Regions from separate parts of the Bradyrhizobium sp. SZCCHNS3002 genome, predicted to be linked through region 1. Evidence: predicted binding sites of a transcription regulator. Region 1 holds the regulator's gene; each other region holds the start of a gene.
The links. Region 1 encodes LexA, which represses DNA repair genes until DNA is damaged. Its sites were predicted from a motif close to TGTTCNNNNTGTGTTCNG; they were not measured.
Positions count from the first base shown of each region.

Region 2: the regulator LexA is predicted to act here: its motif matches at 1,257-1,274, upstream of QW845_RS01250 (single-stranded DNA-binding protein).
Region 3: the regulator LexA is predicted to act here: its motif matches at 2,732-2,749, upstream of QW845_RS05240 (helicase-related protein).
Region 4: the regulator LexA is predicted to act here: its motif matches at 1,532-1,549, upstream of uvrA (excinuclease ABC subunit UvrA).

Region 1 is NZ_JAUHHY010000001.1:138,718-142,972, reverse strand. Features, by position in the region: gene glp (gephyrin-like molybdotransferase Glp) at 1-475, shown strand, start outside; gene lexA (transcriptional repressor LexA) at 681-1,379, shown strand; gene QW845_RS00645 (hypothetical protein) at 1,670-2,110, shown strand; gene QW845_RS00640 (hypothetical protein) at 2,344-2,544, shown strand; gene QW845_RS00635 (ComEC/Rec2 family competence protein) at 2,499-4,255, opposite strand, start outside.
Region 2 is NZ_JAUHHY010000001.1:264,558-268,812, forward strand. Features, by position in the region: gene QW845_RS01240 (outer membrane protein) at 1-46, opposite strand, end outside; gene QW845_RS01245 (porin family protein) at 240-983, opposite strand; gene QW845_RS01250 (single-stranded DNA-binding protein) at 1,435-1,932, shown strand; gene QW845_RS01255 (DUF2306 domain-containing protein) at 2,085-2,483, shown strand; gene gyrA (DNA gyrase subunit A) at 2,655-4,255, shown strand, end outside.
Region 3 is NZ_JAUHHY010000002.1:181,704-185,958, forward strand. Features, by position in the region: gene QW845_RS05240 (helicase-related protein) at 1-2,590, opposite strand, end outside; gene QW845_RS05245 (DUF3108 domain-containing protein) at 3,129-3,905, opposite strand.
Region 4 is NZ_JAUHHY010000001.1:258,001-262,255, reverse strand. Features, by position in the region: gene QW845_RS01230 (outer membrane protein) at 1-432, shown strand, start outside; gene QW845_RS01225 (porin family protein) at 719-1,363, shown strand; gene uvrA (excinuclease ABC subunit UvrA) at 1,641-4,255, shown strand, end outside.

The DNA.
Region 1 (4,255 bases):
GACCGGCGGCGCCTCGGTCGGCGATCACGACCTGGTCAAGCAGGCGCTGGAGGCCGAGGGCGTCGAAATGGCGTTCTGGAAGATCGCGATGCGGCCGGGCAAGCCGATGATGCACGGACGGCTCGGCGACATCAGGGTGATCGGACTGCCCGGCAATCCGGTGTCGTCCTATGTCTGCGCCATCCTGTTCATGGTGCCGCTGATTCGGCGCCTGCTCGGCCGCGACGAGGCCGTGATGCCGCGCGAGACCGCCCTGCTCGGCCGCGAGTTGGGGGCGAACGATTCGCGCGAGGACTATCTGCGGGCGCAGCTCAAGGAGCGCGCCGACGGCACCCTGGTCGCAACACCGGTGACGCAGCAGGATTCGTCGCTGCTCGGCAATCTCGCGCTGTCGCAGGCGCTGGTGATCCGGCCGGCGTTTGCGCCGAAGGCGCCTGCCGGCAGCCCGTGCGAGATCCTGCGCCTGCCGAACTGAGCCGCTTCCCCGGTAAAGCCCGGTCCGTTCATCATATTTTTAGGATTGCGGAACACACATCGAACATATAGTGTCCGTTCATGATTTGTTTTTAGTATGTTGCGGGCGACGCGATGACGGTCCGACTCCAGGGCGCTCTCAGCCGGCTTGTGCTCAAGGCGCAGCTCCTGGACTCGGACAACAACAAACCGGGGACCAGGTCGAAATGCTGACGCGCAAACAGTACGAACTTCTGCGGTTCATCAACGAGCGGCTCAAGGAAGCCGGCGTGCCGCCGTCCTTCGACGAGATGAAGGATGCGCTCGATCTGCGCTCGAAGTCCGGCATTCATCGCCTGATCACGGCGCTCGAGGAGCGCGGCTTCATCCGCCGGCTGCCGAATCGCGCCCGCGCGATCGAGGTGATCAAGCTGCCCGAGCTGTCGCAGGCCGCGGGCAACCGTCGCGGCTTCACGCCGTCGGTGATCGAAGGCAATCTCGGCAAGGTGCGCACCAGCACTCCCGCGCTGGACGATGGCGAGCGCCCTGTCGCGGTGCCGGTGATGGGCCGCATCGCCGCCGGTACCCCGATCGAGGCGCTGCAGACGCGCAGCCACACCATCAGCGTGCCTGCCGACATGCTCGGCAACGGCGATCACTATGCGCTCGAGGTGCGCGGCGACTCGATGGTCGATGCCGGCATCCTCGACGGTGACATGGCGCTGATCCAGCGCAACGAGACCGCCGACACCGGCGACATCGTGGTGGCGCTGATCGACGATGAGGAAGCGACCTTGAAGCGCTTCCGCCGCCGCGGCGCATCGATCGCGCTCGAGCCGGCCAACACCGCCTACGAGGTGCGCATCCTGCCGCCGAACCGGGTGAAGATCCAAGGCAAGCTGGTCGGGCTGTACCGCAAGTACTGATCGCGAATGGGATCGGTCGATCGGCGGCGGGCGCACGCGCTGTCGCCGCCGAGCGAGAAGCCAGCCAAGCTGGAATCAGCCAGCAAAATACGCCACACGCGAATGCACTTCATGATGTGCAGCGCGGCATGCTCAAACGCTTGTGATCGGCCGCGGGCACACGCGATGCAGATCAGCGCAGAATTGCCGCGAAGCGCGCGCTAACATCACCATCGATGTCCACTCTGATAGAGGCCTGCGCCTGTCCGGGGGGAGCGTGGGTCGGCTATCTCTCAACGAGGAGCGATCCGATGTGTGACTACAGCCTCCATGCGGTTGCGTCCCGTCCCGCCAAGGTCGGCGAGACGTTGATCTCGATGACCTTCCGTGGCACCGCCACCCGCGGCTTCGCGCTGGAGAGCGAGCCGACCGTCGCAGTCTGCATGCTGCCCGGCACCGAGTTGGCCTTTGCCGAGGACGTCCGCTACGACAGCCGCTGGCTCTGGACCCGGACGATCCGCGAGCGCGTCGCGAAGTTCAACAGCATCGAGACGCACATTCCCGATCGCCATCACGACGCGATCGAGTTCGCCGACGGCCGCCACGTGCTGGTGACCCAGCTCTGCGAGGGCCAGCGCGTCACGGTGCTGCAATTGCCGGTCAGCAAGCAGCCGGCAGAGCGCCGCCCGGACATCGCCGAGGACGTGCCGACGTCGCAGGCCACACCGATTCGCCGCATCAGCATCACCTAAGGGTCTGCGCGTCGGCATTTCTGTCGGTCGTGAGCGCGCTTTCGACGGCGGGAGACTTGGTAGACTTGGGTTCTGCAAGCGCAAAGTCCTCTCGGGCGAATCTCACGCCCCGGCATCGCATCGGATAGGAACGACATCCCTCGGCCGGCATTGTGTGCCCGGGGGAGCTTGCCGCCGTGGTCAACAAGATCGATTAGAACAAGGCCGGACGGATCACCGAGCCCGGCCGCGACATGCTTGCGTTCGGATGGCTGACGGTCACGGCTGATGACGTCGCCATCTGGCAACGCTATCCGGGCGCTGCGTTCACGCTGGTCGAAGGGCCCTCGCTGTTCGATGGACCAGACGACACCGAGTATCATCTCGGCACGTTCGAGCTGCCCGGCGCTCAATCCTGCTCGCCCTGCTCCGTCTCCGGCGGCGTCGCGTCCTGAAGCCGCGCGGCCGGCGCACGCGGCGTCAGCGTCGTGTCGAACTCGCCGGCCTCGGCGGGCGCCGGCCACCATGGGCGGTCGGTGCCGCCGGCACGCGCCGGCGTCACGGCGAAGCCTATGCCCTGCTGCACCAGCAACAAGGCGCCCTGCTGCCGCAGCCGCTCGCGATCGATCACGGCCGCCGCGCAGGATGACGGCGCGGCGCGCGTGGTGACGATCAGCGCGACACGGGCGCAATCGTCGGCGAGCGCCTCAGCGCGCAAGGTCATGGCGGCGAAGCGGCCGTCGGCCATCGCGACCACGCAGCCCGCCTCGTCGCAGGAGACGCCATCGGCGAGCGAGGCGTCCGCCGGCAGCCGGGCATCGGCGTCGGCCGCGAGCCACTCCTTGGTGGCGAACACATCCTTGCCGGCGCGCATCACATGCAGGCGTCCGTCACGGCCGCGCACCGCCACCGCGCGCCCATCGCCGGCGACCAGGACGTCGGGCAGCGGCGTCGCGGCCGCCCAGGCGGTGGCGGCCAAAAGCCCCATGGCGCCCAACCAGCGCAGCGGTGTGCGCAGCAGGCCGATCAGGATGACGCCCAGGCTGGCCAAGATCAGCGGGCCGATGCCGAAGGCCGGGATGCGGCCGACCGCGCCCGGCAGCGCCGCCACCCAGCGCGTCACCGCGATCATCCAGTCGATGCCGAGGCCCATCAGCGACCACCAGACGCCATCCAGGCCGAACGGCGCCGCCAGCAAGCCCATCAGGCCGGCCGGCATCACCAGCGCCGAGACCACCGGCATCGCCGCGAGATTGGCGAGCACGCCATAGGGCGTCACGCGATGGAAATGGAAGGCGGCATAGGGCGTGGTCGCGAGCCCGGCGACCAGCGAGGCCAGCAGCAGCATCGCGAGCTCGCGCCCGCCCCACAGCGCGACGCGCTGCGTCGTGGAGCTGTCCGGCGTCGCGAACAGCCTGGGCAGGCCGAACTGCACCAGCGCGACCAGGCCGAGCGTTGCCGCGAACGACATCTGGAAGCTCGGATGCACCAGCGCCTCGGGGGCTGCGATCAGCACGATCATCGCCGCGACCGCGAGCGTGCGGAAAGTGACGGCGCGGCGGTCGACCATGACCGCGATCAGCACCACGGCCGTCATGAAGAACGATCTCTGGGTCGCGACCTCCGCGCCTGAGAGCAACAGATAGAACGCCGCCGCGACCAGCGCCGCGGCCGCCGCCCATTTCTTGATCGGGTGGCTGACGGTAAGGCCTGGGATCAGCGCCAGCAGCGCGCGCACGGCGAAGAACACGACGCCGGCCACGACCGCCATGTGATAGCCTGAGATCGACAGCACATGGCCGAGACCGGAGACGAACATCGCGTCGTTGACATCGGGCGTGATGGCGTCGCGCCGGCCTGTCAGCAGCGCGGTGGCAATCGCCCGCTCGTCGCCCGACAGGCGGGCGCGGATGCGTGCGTCGATCGCGTCGCGCAGGCCCTGCATGGCCGCCGCATAGCCCAGGCCGAAGCCGACGGCCTGGGGCGGCGGCGCCGTCGTGATCGCGCCCATCACGAAGCCGGAGGCTCCGATGCCCTGGAAGAACATGTCGCGCGCGAAATCGTAGGAGCCCGGCCGCACCGGGGCCATCGGCGGCAGCAGCCGCGCCTTGAGCTGCACGAAGCTGCCGACCTCGGGCGCCGCGCCCTTGCGCACCGCGAGCCGCA
Region 2 (4,255 bases), 130 kb from region 1:
TCCCCAGCGCCAGCGAAGTTGTCGCCCCCAGCAACAGCCTTCTCATCGCATTCCCCAAACCAAGTCCGACGCCCGCACGCACGCTCTCACCAACGCCCACCCGCCGGACCTTGATAGCCCCTTCCGCCGTAAAAAGCCGTCACCCAAAGGACACAACGGCTCGGCAAGTACCGGTTCTGGCACGCAAAAAAAGGCCGGCGCGAGGCCGGCCTTTCGACATATTCGCTTTTGGCGTGCGATCAGTAGCGCGACATGCCCGGACCACCGAAGTGGTAGGAGATGCCGGCCTTGACGGTATGGACGGTGTCGCTCCACTCCGAGCGGTTGGTCGCGACCGGGGAGTACTGGATCGAGCTCTTGCCGAAATCGAGATAGTTGTACTCGACCTTGGCCGACCAGTTCGGAGCGAACATGTACTCGGCACCGGCGCCGATCGTCCAACCCCAGCGCCAGTCGTTCTGCACGAACACGTTGCCGGGAACGCCATCGTAGCGGTGCTGCAGATCGCCGACCGTGGCACCGCCGCTGACGAAGAGCAGTGCCGGACCCGTGGCCCAGCCGAGCCGGCCCTTGATGTCGCCGAAGCCGCGCAGCTTGGTGAAGTAGGTGTCACCGACGCCGGCGTTGATCACGGCCGAGCGGCCGTCGATGTCCGCCCAGTGATAGTCGCCCTCGAGGCCGAACACGATGTTGTCGACCTGCCAATTGTAGCCGATCACGCCGCCGGCGAAGCCGCCGGTGATGTCGTAACGCTGCGTGCCGGCAAAGATCGCCGTATTCGGCGCACCGAAGAAGGTCTCATCGCTGCGGCCCCAGCCGCCACCGCCCTGCAGACCGAGATAGAAGCCGGCCCAGGTCGGAAGCGGAGCGGGCGCCATCACCGGGGCCTTCGTGTACGGGCGGGCGGCGAGATCGGCGGCTCCCGCCGGCGTCAGCGCCCCCAAGACCATCAAGCTGACAGCTCCAAGAAAAATTCTTTTCATCCCAAGTCTCCCGCTTTGGGCGTCTCCAAAATGGTCCCCGGAGACGCACGTCTGTGAAGTTGGTGCGACCACGCTTGCGGCCCCAATCCGTCCTCAAATATACGCGATTCAACCCTGGATACCGTCTCCCAAAAGCCACAGGCGGGGAGGAAGTGGGGCGATGTAAGCTGATGAAAGTTAATCGCTTTTTCGTGATTGACGGAACTTTTTCGCGGTTCCATTGGGTTCCATCGGGTTCCTTGGAACTCGACGCACGGTTGTAGACACAGGCGCGCGAACAAAACTGGAACAATGGCCGTCCGCCTGCTATATGTGGATAAACAATGGACGAGGCGGGTGGACCGCGCGGCAACCGTATAGGGTCCGCCGCGAGAGGAAGGGTTAGCCACCGGACGCCGTGAGGCCGGTGTGGACGGCCGGTCCGATGATCGAGAACCGCGGGAGAGTGGTGATGGCGGGTAGTGTGAACAAGGTGATTCTGGTCGGCAATCTCGGCAAGGACCCCGAGATCCGGCGTACGCAGGATGGGCGGCCGATCGCCAATCTGAGCATTGCGACGTCGGAAACGTGGCGCGACAAGGCGACCGGCGAGCGCAAGGAAAAGACCGAATGGCACCGTGTGGTGATCTTCAATGAAGGTCTCTGCAAGGTCGCCGAGCAGTATCTGAAGAAGGGCGCCAAGGTTTACATCGAGGGCGCGCTGCAGACCCGCAAATGGACCGACCAGAGCGGCGTCGAGAAGTACTCGACCGAGGTCGTCCTGCAGGGCTTCAACTCGACCCTGACGATGCTCGATGGCCGTGGTGGCGGGGGCGGCAGCTTCTCCGATGACATGGGTGGCGGCGATTTCGGCAGCAGCGGTCCGTCGATGGCGCCGCCGCGCCGCGCAGTCGCTTCGGCCGGCGGTGGCGGACGCAACAGCGACATGGACGACGACATTCCGTTCTGAGCCGCCTGCGTCCTCGGTCGATACAAGGTGGCTTCCGTCCGTGTCGGGACGGGAGCCGGGGCGATCACCTCGGGTCTCGCATTGCAGGCGATCGCGCGCGTCTGACGTTTCGTTCGCTTGAGCTGTGCGTAACCTGACCACCGGGGTGTTGCATGAGCTTCGCACCGCTGCTCGCCGCCGAGCCCGCCGTCCTGCTGCACGCTGTCGCCGCGATGACGGCGTTCGCACTGGGGCTGGTCCAGTTCGCAGCCCCGAACGGGACCTTGCCGCATCGAACGCTCGGCTGGATCTGGGTCGCTCTCATGGCCGCCGTTGCGGCCAGCTCGTTCTGGATTCACACCATCCGGCTGGTCGGTCCCTTCAGCCCGATTCACCTGCTGTCGCTCTATACGCTGGCCGTGCTGCCGGTTGCGGTGTGGGCTGCGCACCGCCATCGGGTGGGGCCCCATCGCCGGGCCATGATCACGCTGTTCTCCGGCGCCCTCGTGATTGCCGGACTGTTCACGCTCATGCCTGGACGGATCATGCACAAGGTGGTCTTCGGCCCATAGCCAAACAGGGTTCCCGGAGCCTGCCATGGGCGGCCGCGGCAACCGGTTAAGTCCCTGGAAAGGCGAGCAGAAAAAGCGCGCTCCGAACCCCCTTGGGGGTGGCTAGCGGCAGCGCCATGCGCTATATGATTCCAAGCGATTTTCGCGTGTCAAAACCGACCGGTATCCCCTTTGTCCGATAAAGAAGATGAGAAGCCCGGCGAGCCGGGCGGACCTTCCGACATTCGTCCCGTTTCCATCCTCGACGAGATGAAACGCTCCTACCTCGATTACGCGATGAGCGTGATCGTGTCGCGAGCGCTGCCCGATGCGCGCGACGGCCTCAAGCCCGTGCACCGGCGCATCCTGTATTCGATGTACGAGCAGGGGCACACGCCCGACAAGAAGTACGTCAAGTCCGCGCGCGTGGTCGGCGACGTCATCGGTAAATACCATCCGCATGGCGATCAGTCGATCTACGACGCCATGGTGCGCATGGCGCAGGACTTCTCGATGCGCGTGCCGCTGATCGACGGCCAGGGCAATTTCGGTTCCGTCGACGGCGATCCCCCCGCGGCCTATCGATACACCGAAGCGAAGCTCGCCAAGTCGGCGATTCCGCTGCTCGACGACATCGACAAGGACACCGTCGACTTCCAGGCCAACTACGACAATTCCGACAAGGAACCGTCGGTTCTTCCGGCCAAATATCCGAACCTGCTGGTCAATGGCGCCGGCGGCATCGCGGTCGGCATGGCCACCAACATCCCGCCGCACAATCTCGGCGAGGTGATCGATGCCTGCATCGCGCTGATCGACAATCCCGCGCTCACGATCGACGACCTCATCAACATCATTCCGGGGCCGGATTTCCCGACCGGTGGCATCATCCTCGGCCGCGCCGGCGTCCGCTCGGCCTATCATCTGGGCCGCGGCTCGATCATGATGCGCGGCAAGGTGACGATCGACACGATCCGCAAGGATCGCGAGGCGATCATCATCTCCGAGATTCCCTACCAGGTGAACAAGGCGACGATGGTCGAGCGCATCGCCGAACTGGTGCGCGAAAAGAAGATCGAAGGCGTCGCCGACCTGCGCGACGAAAGCGACCGCGACGGCTACCGCGTCGTCGTCGAGCTGAAGCGCGACGCCGTGCCGGACGTCGTGCTCAACCAGCTCTACAAGTTCACGCCGCTGCAGACGAGCTTCGCCGCCAACATGCTGGCGCTCGACGGCGGCCGCCCGCAGACGATGACGTTGAAGGACCTGCTGACGATCTTCGTCGCGTTCCGCGAGCGTGTCGTCACGCGCAGGACCAAGTTCCTGCTCAACAAGGCGCGCGACCGCGCTCATATCCTGGTCGGCCTTGCCGTGGCCGTCGCCAACATCGACGAGGTCATCCGGGTCATCAGGACGTCGCCCGATCCTGCGACCGCGCGCGAGGCGTTGATGTCGCGCGACTGGCCGGCGCGCGACGTCGAGGCCATCATCACGCTGATCGACGATCCGCGCCACCGTCTTTCCGAGGACGGCACCATCCGGCTGTCGTTCGAGCAGGCCAAGGCGATTCTCGACCTGCGCCTGCAGCGCCTGACGGCGCTCGGTCGCGAGGAGATTTCCGACGAGCTCGACAAGCTCAAGGTCGAGATCAACGACTATCTCGACATCCTGCGCTCGCGGGCGCGGGTACAGGGGATCATCAAGGACGAGCTCGCCGCTGTTAAGGCGGAGTTCGGCACGCCGCGCCGCACCGTGATCGCCGAGCAGGAAGGCGAGGTCGAGGACGAGGACCT
Region 3 (4,255 bases), on a different contig from region 1:
CGAGGTCCTCGCCCGGCACAGCCTGCGCATCTGCCGGAGCGGCTTCGGCAGCAGCAGCTTCCGCGATGGCAGCAGCCTCGACGGGCTTCTCAATCGGCTTGGGCGGCAGCGGCGGACGCTTCTCCATGCGATAGCCGAGCGCGCGCAGGATGGAGGCGAAGTCCTCGCCGGCCGAGCCGGTGAGCGAGGTCATCGCCTGCGTCACCACGAAGCCGCGGCCGTCGAAGGCGCCGGCCGGCTTCTCGCCCGGCGCATTGTCGCGCCAGGCCAGGGCGGGACGAATCAGGTCCGCCAGCCGCTCCAGGATGTCGACGCGCACGGCGCGCTCGCCCGCCTGCTTATAGCCGAGCACGCGATAGGCATCGCGCGGCAGCGCCTTGTCGACCGGGAACGAGGTCCGGCCCGAGCTCGCCAGATGCTGCGCGCCGGTCAGCGCGGACATGTCGACATTGCCCTGCTTCTCGGCCCACAGCAGCGCGGCGAGAGCGCGCGCGGCGGGCTTGAGCAGCGCCGGGACGTAGATGTGGTAGGCACCGAAACGCACGCCATATTTGCGCAAGGTGGCGCGCGACGGCTGGTCGAGATCCTTCATCTCGGCGGCGATCTTGGCGCGCTCGATGACACCGAGCGCCTCCACCAGCTGGAACGCGATGCCACGGCCGATACCGGTGATGTCCTCGGCCTTGGACAGCTCGAACAGCGGGCCGAGCAGCTTCTCGATATGCGTCTTCAGCCACAGATCGAGCCGCGCCTGGACCTTGTCGCGCGCAGCACCGGTCAGCCGCTCGTCGGCGATGATGCGCAGGCGCGGATGCAGCGCGTCGTCGGCCGCGACCAGCTTGGCGACGGCGTCGCCGGTCCAGCGCATCGTGCCGTCGGCGGTGAGCACGATGTGCTCGTCGGGCGCGCCGGACAGCTTCTCCGCGCGCGCCTCGATCTCGCCGGCCAGCGCCTTCTGGGCAGCAGCCTGCAAGGCCTTGGCCTCCGAGCCGGCTTCGGCGGCGTCGGGCGCGAAGGTGAATCCATCCAGGCGGCCGATCGCGTGCCCTTCAACGATCACTTCGCCGGTCTTGCCGATTTCCGTATTCAAAACACTGTTCTCCCGCAGGCGCCGCATCAATACACTGGTACGACGATCAACGAAACGCTCCGTGAGCCGTTCATGAAGGGCGTCTGACAATTTATTTTCGAGTTCGCGGGTAATCCCCTGCCAATAATCAGGGTCGCGCAGCCAGTCGGGCCGGTTGGCCACGAAGGTCCAGGTGCGAATCTGTGCAATCCGCCCCGACAGCGTATCGATGTCGCCATCGACGCGGTCGGCCTGATCGACCTGGGCCGCGTACCAGGCGTCCGGAATACGCCCCTTCTGCATCAGGAAGCCGAACACGGTGGTCACCAGCTCCGCATGGGCAGCCGGCGACAGCCTGCGATAGTCGGGAATCTGGCAGGTTTCCCAGAGACGCTCGACCGCTTCAGCGCCATGCGCCATGTCGCGCACCTCGGCATCGCGCGCGGCATGATCGAGCACGCGCAGATCCTCCGCGGTCGGCGCGCGCGTCAGCGCGTCATGCCCCGGCGTAATCGCCAGGGAGACCTGGAGCGCGCTCAAGGACGCGAAATCAAGCCTGGAGTTGCGCCATTGCAGCACCTTCACGGTATCGAAGGTGTGGTTCTGGAGCGCATTGACCAGCTCGGGCTCGAACGGCGCACAACGTCCGGTGGTGCCGAACGTGCCGTTACGCGTCGCGCGTCCGGCACGGCCGGCGATCTGGGCAAACTCCGACGGCGTGAGCCGGCGGAACTGATAGCCGTCATATTTGCGGTCGGATGCGAAGGCGACGTGATCGACGTCGAGATTGAGCCCCATGCCGATCGCATCGGTGGCGACGAGATAGTCGACGTCGCCGTTCTGGAACATCGCCACCTGCGCGTTGCGCGTGCGCGGCGACAGCGATCCCAGCACCACAGCGGCGCCGCCATGCTGGCGGCGGATCAGCTCGGCGATGGCGTACACCTCGTCAGCCGAGAACGCCACGATGGCGGTCCGGCGCGGCTGCCGCGTGATCTTCCGGTCGCCGGCGAATTCGAGCTGCGACAATCGTGGCCGTGTCACCATCGACGCACCGGGCAACAGCCGCTCGATGATGGGGCGCATCGTCGCAGCCCCGAGCAGCAGCGTCTCGTCGCGCCCGCGGCGATTGAGGATGCGGTCGGTGAAGACATGGCCGCGCTCGAGATCGGACGCGATCTGGATCTCGTCGACGGCCAGGAACGACACGTCGAGATCCCTGGGCATCGCCTCGACCGTCGACACCCAATAGCGCGGGTTCTTCGGCTTGATCTTCTCCTCGCCGGTGATCAGCGCGACGGCCTCGCTGCCGACGCGATCGGCGATCTTGTTGTAGACCTCGCGCGCGAGCAGCCGCAGCGGCAGTCCGATGATGCCGGAGGAATGCGCGAGCATGCGCTCGATCGCCAGATGCGTCTTGCCGGTGTTGGTGGGGCCGAGCACGGCGGTGACGCCGCTTCCGGGAGCACGGTCGGACGTGCGCTCGAAAGGCGAGGCAGCCGAAGAGGACGAAAAAGCCATTCGTTAAATGTGGGTCTCGAAGCCGGCGTTGGAAGCGCGTCGTTCACGCGCGACGGATGCGGAATTGTCGTGTGTCTGGAGAGGCTGAGATGCTGACCCCTGTCTCACATTGTGACGCATATAGTGCCGCAGCTTAAGCTTCGGAACGCCTTGAGAACGAATCGCGAAGGAATCGCTGACTCTGTCGGCTTTCAGGCTTCGTTCACCGCAACATCTCGCGCTCTGCGATCAAGCCAGCACTAGATCAAGTTTTCGCGGGCTCCACAAGCAACGCTTTCGCGATGGAACTGGCGCGCATTCCAGGGCGTCCCGAGTCGAATCAGAATCAGGGAAGAGTCAAACGGATTCACGCGCAGCAGACAGCATCCATACGGGGACCGGCAAATCGGAGGTCAACGCGGAATCGCCATCGCATTCAAGCGAGAGCGGACGGCATGCCGCCAGACCTTCACGCCACGGCCGCTGTTGCGGCTCAGCCGCTGACGGGGCCGTGCCACAGCGACGAGATTCGGATGTGGAGGAGCAGCGATACGAGGCGCTACTGGGTCTTGGCGACGTGCGGCGCCGCCTGGGTGATGAACGACGTCGCCTCCAGCATCGCGGTCCCCAGCGGGGTCGGGATCACCATCTTGAACGGCACCAGCACGCGGGTGCCGGCGATCGGCACGAAGAAGATCTCCATGTTGCGGGCCTGAGCCAGATATTTGATGACCGGCCGGTCCGGGATGTAGCCCGCGACCGGCGTGAAGTAGATCGCGCAGACCAGCGCCGGACCGCGATAGCCCTTGTCAGCCTTGACGTTCTCCATGCGCTTGTAGTCGAGCTTGAGCTCGTAGCGCATGCGGCCGTCGAACACGGGCGCAGCGCCGCGGCAGGAGTCCGGCGACAGCAGTTCGCCATTGCCCGGCACCCGCACCAGAGAGGCCGTCATCGGATCGAGCACGCCGCGCTTGTGGGCATCCGTCACCGGAATGCGGTCGGGATCGACTGGAGGCGCCGGCTCGATGGCGAAGTCCTTCACGGTGCCGTTCTGCAGATTGATGCGGATCTGCTCCGATTTCTTTCCCGTGGAGGTCGAGGCCTGGTAGCTCTGGCCGACCAGGGCGCCGTTGACGACGCGTCCCTGCACCGAGCCCGTGCCTGATCCTTGCGAGAAGCTCTTGAGCAGGCCGGCGGTGCCGCCCTGAGCCGCAGCACCATACTGATCATCCCCGATCTCGACCGCCCAGGTGCCCTTGCCGACGGGGATGCCGGCCAGGGAAGCCTCGTATTGAGCGTCCAACCGAGCCTGCGCCTGGGCGCCTTGCGCCAGCAACAACAGGCAGAGCGCTGCCCCGGCCGCGGCCAGGCGGCCCGAGAGAAATGAGGGAACCGAGATGATGGTCACGTGACGAATGATCCTGCCGATCCGCCTGCCTGAGCGCCGGACCGATCCGACGCGCCGTCCTTGCTACTTAAGCCAAAAACGCCTTCAAACAACGCGAACCGTCCGACAATGGCGGTTTGTCCAGCGCTTTGCGCCTGAACAGCACTCAGAACCGTCGTCCGCAGCGCTGCCGGAACCGAGCCGCGAACCTCCGACCGCGCCAGCATGCCGCCATTCCGGACCGTTCGCGGGATATCCATCCATCACGTCCGAATGCGCCCTTTATATGGTCTAAACTA
Region 4 (4,255 bases), 120 kb from region 1:
GGCGACTATCACTGGGCCGACATCAACGGCCGCTCCGCAGTGGTCAATGCCGGCGTGGGCGACACCTTCTTCACCAAGCTGACCAGCTTCGGCGACATCAAGGGCCGCCTCGGCTACGCCGCAGGTCCCGCTCTGTTCTTCGTGAGCGGCGGTGCCGCCGTGGGCCAACTGCAGCACCGCTACGACGGCGTGCCGGGCAACGTCTTCAGCCAGACCACCACCCGCTGGGGCTACACGGTCGGCGCCGGCGCGGAATACATGTTCGCCCCGAACTGGTCGGCCAAGCTCGAGTACAACTATCTCGACTTCGGCAAGAGCGCGATCCAGTACAGCGCTTTCGCGACCAACCGCTCCGAGTGGAAGGACACCGTCCACACCGTCAAGGTCGGCCTCAGCTACCATTTCGGCGGCCCGGTCATTGCCAAATACTGATACCTGCAACCGACAGGTTCCGAGAAAGGCCGGCGAAAGCCGGCCTTTTTTGTTGCACCGATACCACCGTGCCGGCTCGCCACACACGGAACCAAGCAATTGAGTAACATAGGCTTTCTGGAACTGGGCCGTAAAAACGCGGTTTGGCCGCGAGTGTGTCTTCAGGGTGACGGTAATCCGTACGGAACCGGGCTATAGGAACCTCGTCAACTTGAACGGGTGAGTCTGTTTCGTGCGTAAGCTTATCGGTGCGATGCGGACTTCGAGGAATAAACTGGAGACTGGAATGAAGAAGATCTTGCTCGCGACCGTGGCCCTGGCCGCCCTGGCCGCTCCCGCTGCCGCCGCTGATCTCGCCGCACGCCCGACCTACACCAAGGCCCCGGTTCTCGCGCCGGTGCAGACCTGGACCGGTTTCTACATCGGTGCGATGGGTGGCTACGCCAATGAGGATGCTGACTTTGCGGCCATGAAGGGCGGCTTCGCCGGTGGCACCGTCGGCTACAACTGGCAGCAGGGTGCTGTCGTGTTCGGCCTCGAGGCCGATGCTGCCTGGGCTGACATCAATGCCTCCGTCGGCGCGCTTGGCGTGACCGCCGAATCGAAGATCCGTGACTGGGGCACCGTCCGTGGCCGCATCGGTTACGCCTTCGGCCCGACCCTGCTGTACGCCACCGGCGGTTACGCCTGGGCGGACAACCGCATCTCGCTGACGGCTCCGGGCGTCGCCGTTTCGGACAGCAAGATCCACTCGGGCTGGACCGTCGGCGCAGGCGTCGAGTACATGTTTGCCCCGAACTGGTCGCTGAAGGGCGAGTATCTCTACAAGAGCTTCGGTGGCGAGAGCTACACCTTCACCGGCCTCGGCACGCTCGCGACCGGCACGCTCAACGTGCATTCCGGTCAGGTCGGCATCAACTACCACTTCTAAGAACGTCGCCTCCGGGCCAACGCACACAGCCTCCGCTCTGCCAGAGCGGAGGCTTTTTCTTTGCGGGATCGCGCACAGGGCCGGACGGAACCGGCAGCCTCCTGCCATTCGCTGCCATTCCCTGAGCGCATTGTTGATGATTCGCTGACGGTACTGGAAATCCGGCCACGTTCTTCCTACGTTCCGACGATACCTTTTCCCTCTGGCGTCCGATGGCCGGCTCCCGGCAGAACGCGCCTGCAACAATGGCGCGGTCTCGCGCCGTGGGACGATCGTCATGGATGAAGTGCTCAAGGCCAAGCAGCGCGCGCAAGCCAACCAGTCGAGCCTGCGGGCCATCACCATCCGCGGCGCCCGCGAGCACAATCTGAAAAACATCGACGTCGAGATCCCGCGCGACAGGCTGGTGGTGTTCACCGGGCTGTCCGGCTCCGGCAAATCCTCGCTCGCCTTCGACACCATCTATGCCGAGGGCCAGCGCCGCTACGTCGAATCGCTGTCGGCCTATGCACGCCAGTTCCTGGAGATGATGCAGAAGCCGGATGTCGACCAGATCGACGGCTTGTCGCCGGCGATCTCGATCGAGCAGAAGACGACCTCGAAGAATCCGCGCTCGACGGTGGGCACCGTCACCGAGATCTACGACTACATGCGCCTGCTGTGGGCGCGCGTCGGCGTGCCCTACTCGCCGGCCACCGGCCTGCCGATCGAGAGCCAGACCGTGTCGCAGATGGTCGACCGCGTGCTGGCGCTGCCCGAAGGCACCCGCCTCTATCTGTTGGCCCCGGTCGTGCGCGGCCGCAAGGGCGAGTACAAGAAGGAACTCGCCGAATATCTCAAGAAGGGCTTTCAGCGCGTCAAGATCGACGGCACCTTCCATGAGCTCGCCGAGGCGCCCACGCTCGACAAAAAGTTCCCGCACGACATCGATGTCGTCGTCGACCGTATCGTCGTGCGCCCCGATATCGGCCAGCGCCTGGCGGAGAGCTTCGAGACCGCGCTGAAGCTCGCCGAGGGCTTGGCCGTGATCGAGTTCGCGGATGCAGCCCCTTCCTCGTCATCACCGGGCCGCGCCGAAGGCGCGAGACCCGGTGATCCATCCTCTTCGAAGGAGATGGATGGCCGGGTCAAGCCCGGCCATGACGAGAAGAAGAAGGTGGCCAAGATCCACGACAAGAGCGGGCCCGAGCGCATCCTGTTCTCCGAGAAGTTCGCCTGCCCGGTGTCCGGCTTCACCATCCCCGAGATCGAGCCGCGGCTGTTCTCGTTCAACAACCCCTATGGCGCGTGCCCCGAATGCGGCGGCCTCGGCGTCGAGCAGCACGTCGATGCCGACCTCGTGATCCCCGACAAGGACGTCACGCTGCGCAAGGGCGCGATCGCGCCGTGGGCCAAGTCGTCATCGCCCTACTACCTGCAGACGCTGACCGCGCTGGGGAAGTTCTACAAGTTCACGCTCGACACTAAGTGGAAGGATCTGCCGAAGAAGACGCAGAACGCGCTGCTGCACGGCTCCGGCGACGACGAGATCAAGTTCACCTATGAGGACGGCGTTCGCGCCTACGACACCAAGAAGCCGTTCGAGGGCGTGATCACCAACATCGAGCGCCGCTTCCGCGAGACCGAGAGCGAATGGGCGCGCGAGGAGCTCGGCAAGTACTTCAACGACGTGCCCTGCGCCGGCTGCAAGGGTTTCCGGCTCAAGCCCGAGGCGCTGTGCGTCAAGGTCGGCGGCAAGCACATCGGCGAAATCAGCGATCTCTCCGTCAAGGCTGCCGGCGAATGGTTTGCCGAGGTGCCGAAGGCCCTGAACGCGCAGCAGACCGAGATCGCCACCCGCATCCTCAAGGAGATCCGCGACCGCCTGACCTTCCTGCTCGATGTCGGCTTGAACTACCTGACCCTGGCGCGCTCCTCCGGCACCTTGTCCGGCGGCGAGAGCCAGCGCATCCGCCTGGCCTCGCAGATCGGCTCGGGGCTGACGGGTGTGCTCTACGTGCTGGACGAGCCGTCGATCGGCCTGCACCAGCGCGACAATGCCCGCCTGCTCGACACGCTGAAGCGGCTGCGCGACCTCGGCAACACCGTGATCGTGGTCGAGCATGACGAGGATGCCATTCGCCTCGCCGACTACGTGCTCGACATCGGCCCCGGCGCCGGCACCCATGGCGGCAACATCGTCGCCGAGGGCACGCCGGCCGAGATCATGCGCAATCCGGCGTCGCTGACCGGCAAATATCTCACCGGCGAGCTCGAGGTCGAGGTACCCGAGCGGCGGCCACCGAACCATCGCCGCACCATCAAGGTCGTCAACGCCCGCGGCAACAATCTGAAGAACGTCTCCGCCGAGATTCCGCTCGGCCTGTTCACGGCGATCACCGGCGTGTCCGGCGGCGGCAAGTCGACGCTGCTGATCGACACGCTGTACAAGGCGATCGCGCGCAAGCTCAACGGCGCCAACGAGGCGGCGGCGCCGCACGACCGCATCGAGGGCCTGGAGCACATCGACAAGATCATCGACATCGACCAGTCGCCGATCGGCCGCACCCCGCGCTCCAACCCCGCGACCTATACCGGCGCGTTCACGCCGATCCGCGAATGGTTCGCCGGCCTGCCGGAATCGAAGGCGCGCGGCTACGAGCCCGGCCGCTTCTCCTTCAACGTCAAGGGCGGCCGCTGCGAGGCCTGCCAGGGCGACGGCGTCATCAAGATCGAGATGCACTTTTTGCCCGACGTCTACGTCACCTGCGATGTCTGCAAGGGCAAGCGCTACAACCGCGAGACGCTCGACGTCCTGTTCAAGGGCAAGTCGATCGCCGACGTGCTAGACATGACCGTCGAGGAGGCCGCCGAGTTCTTCAAGGCGGTGCCGCGCGTGCGCGACACCTTCGA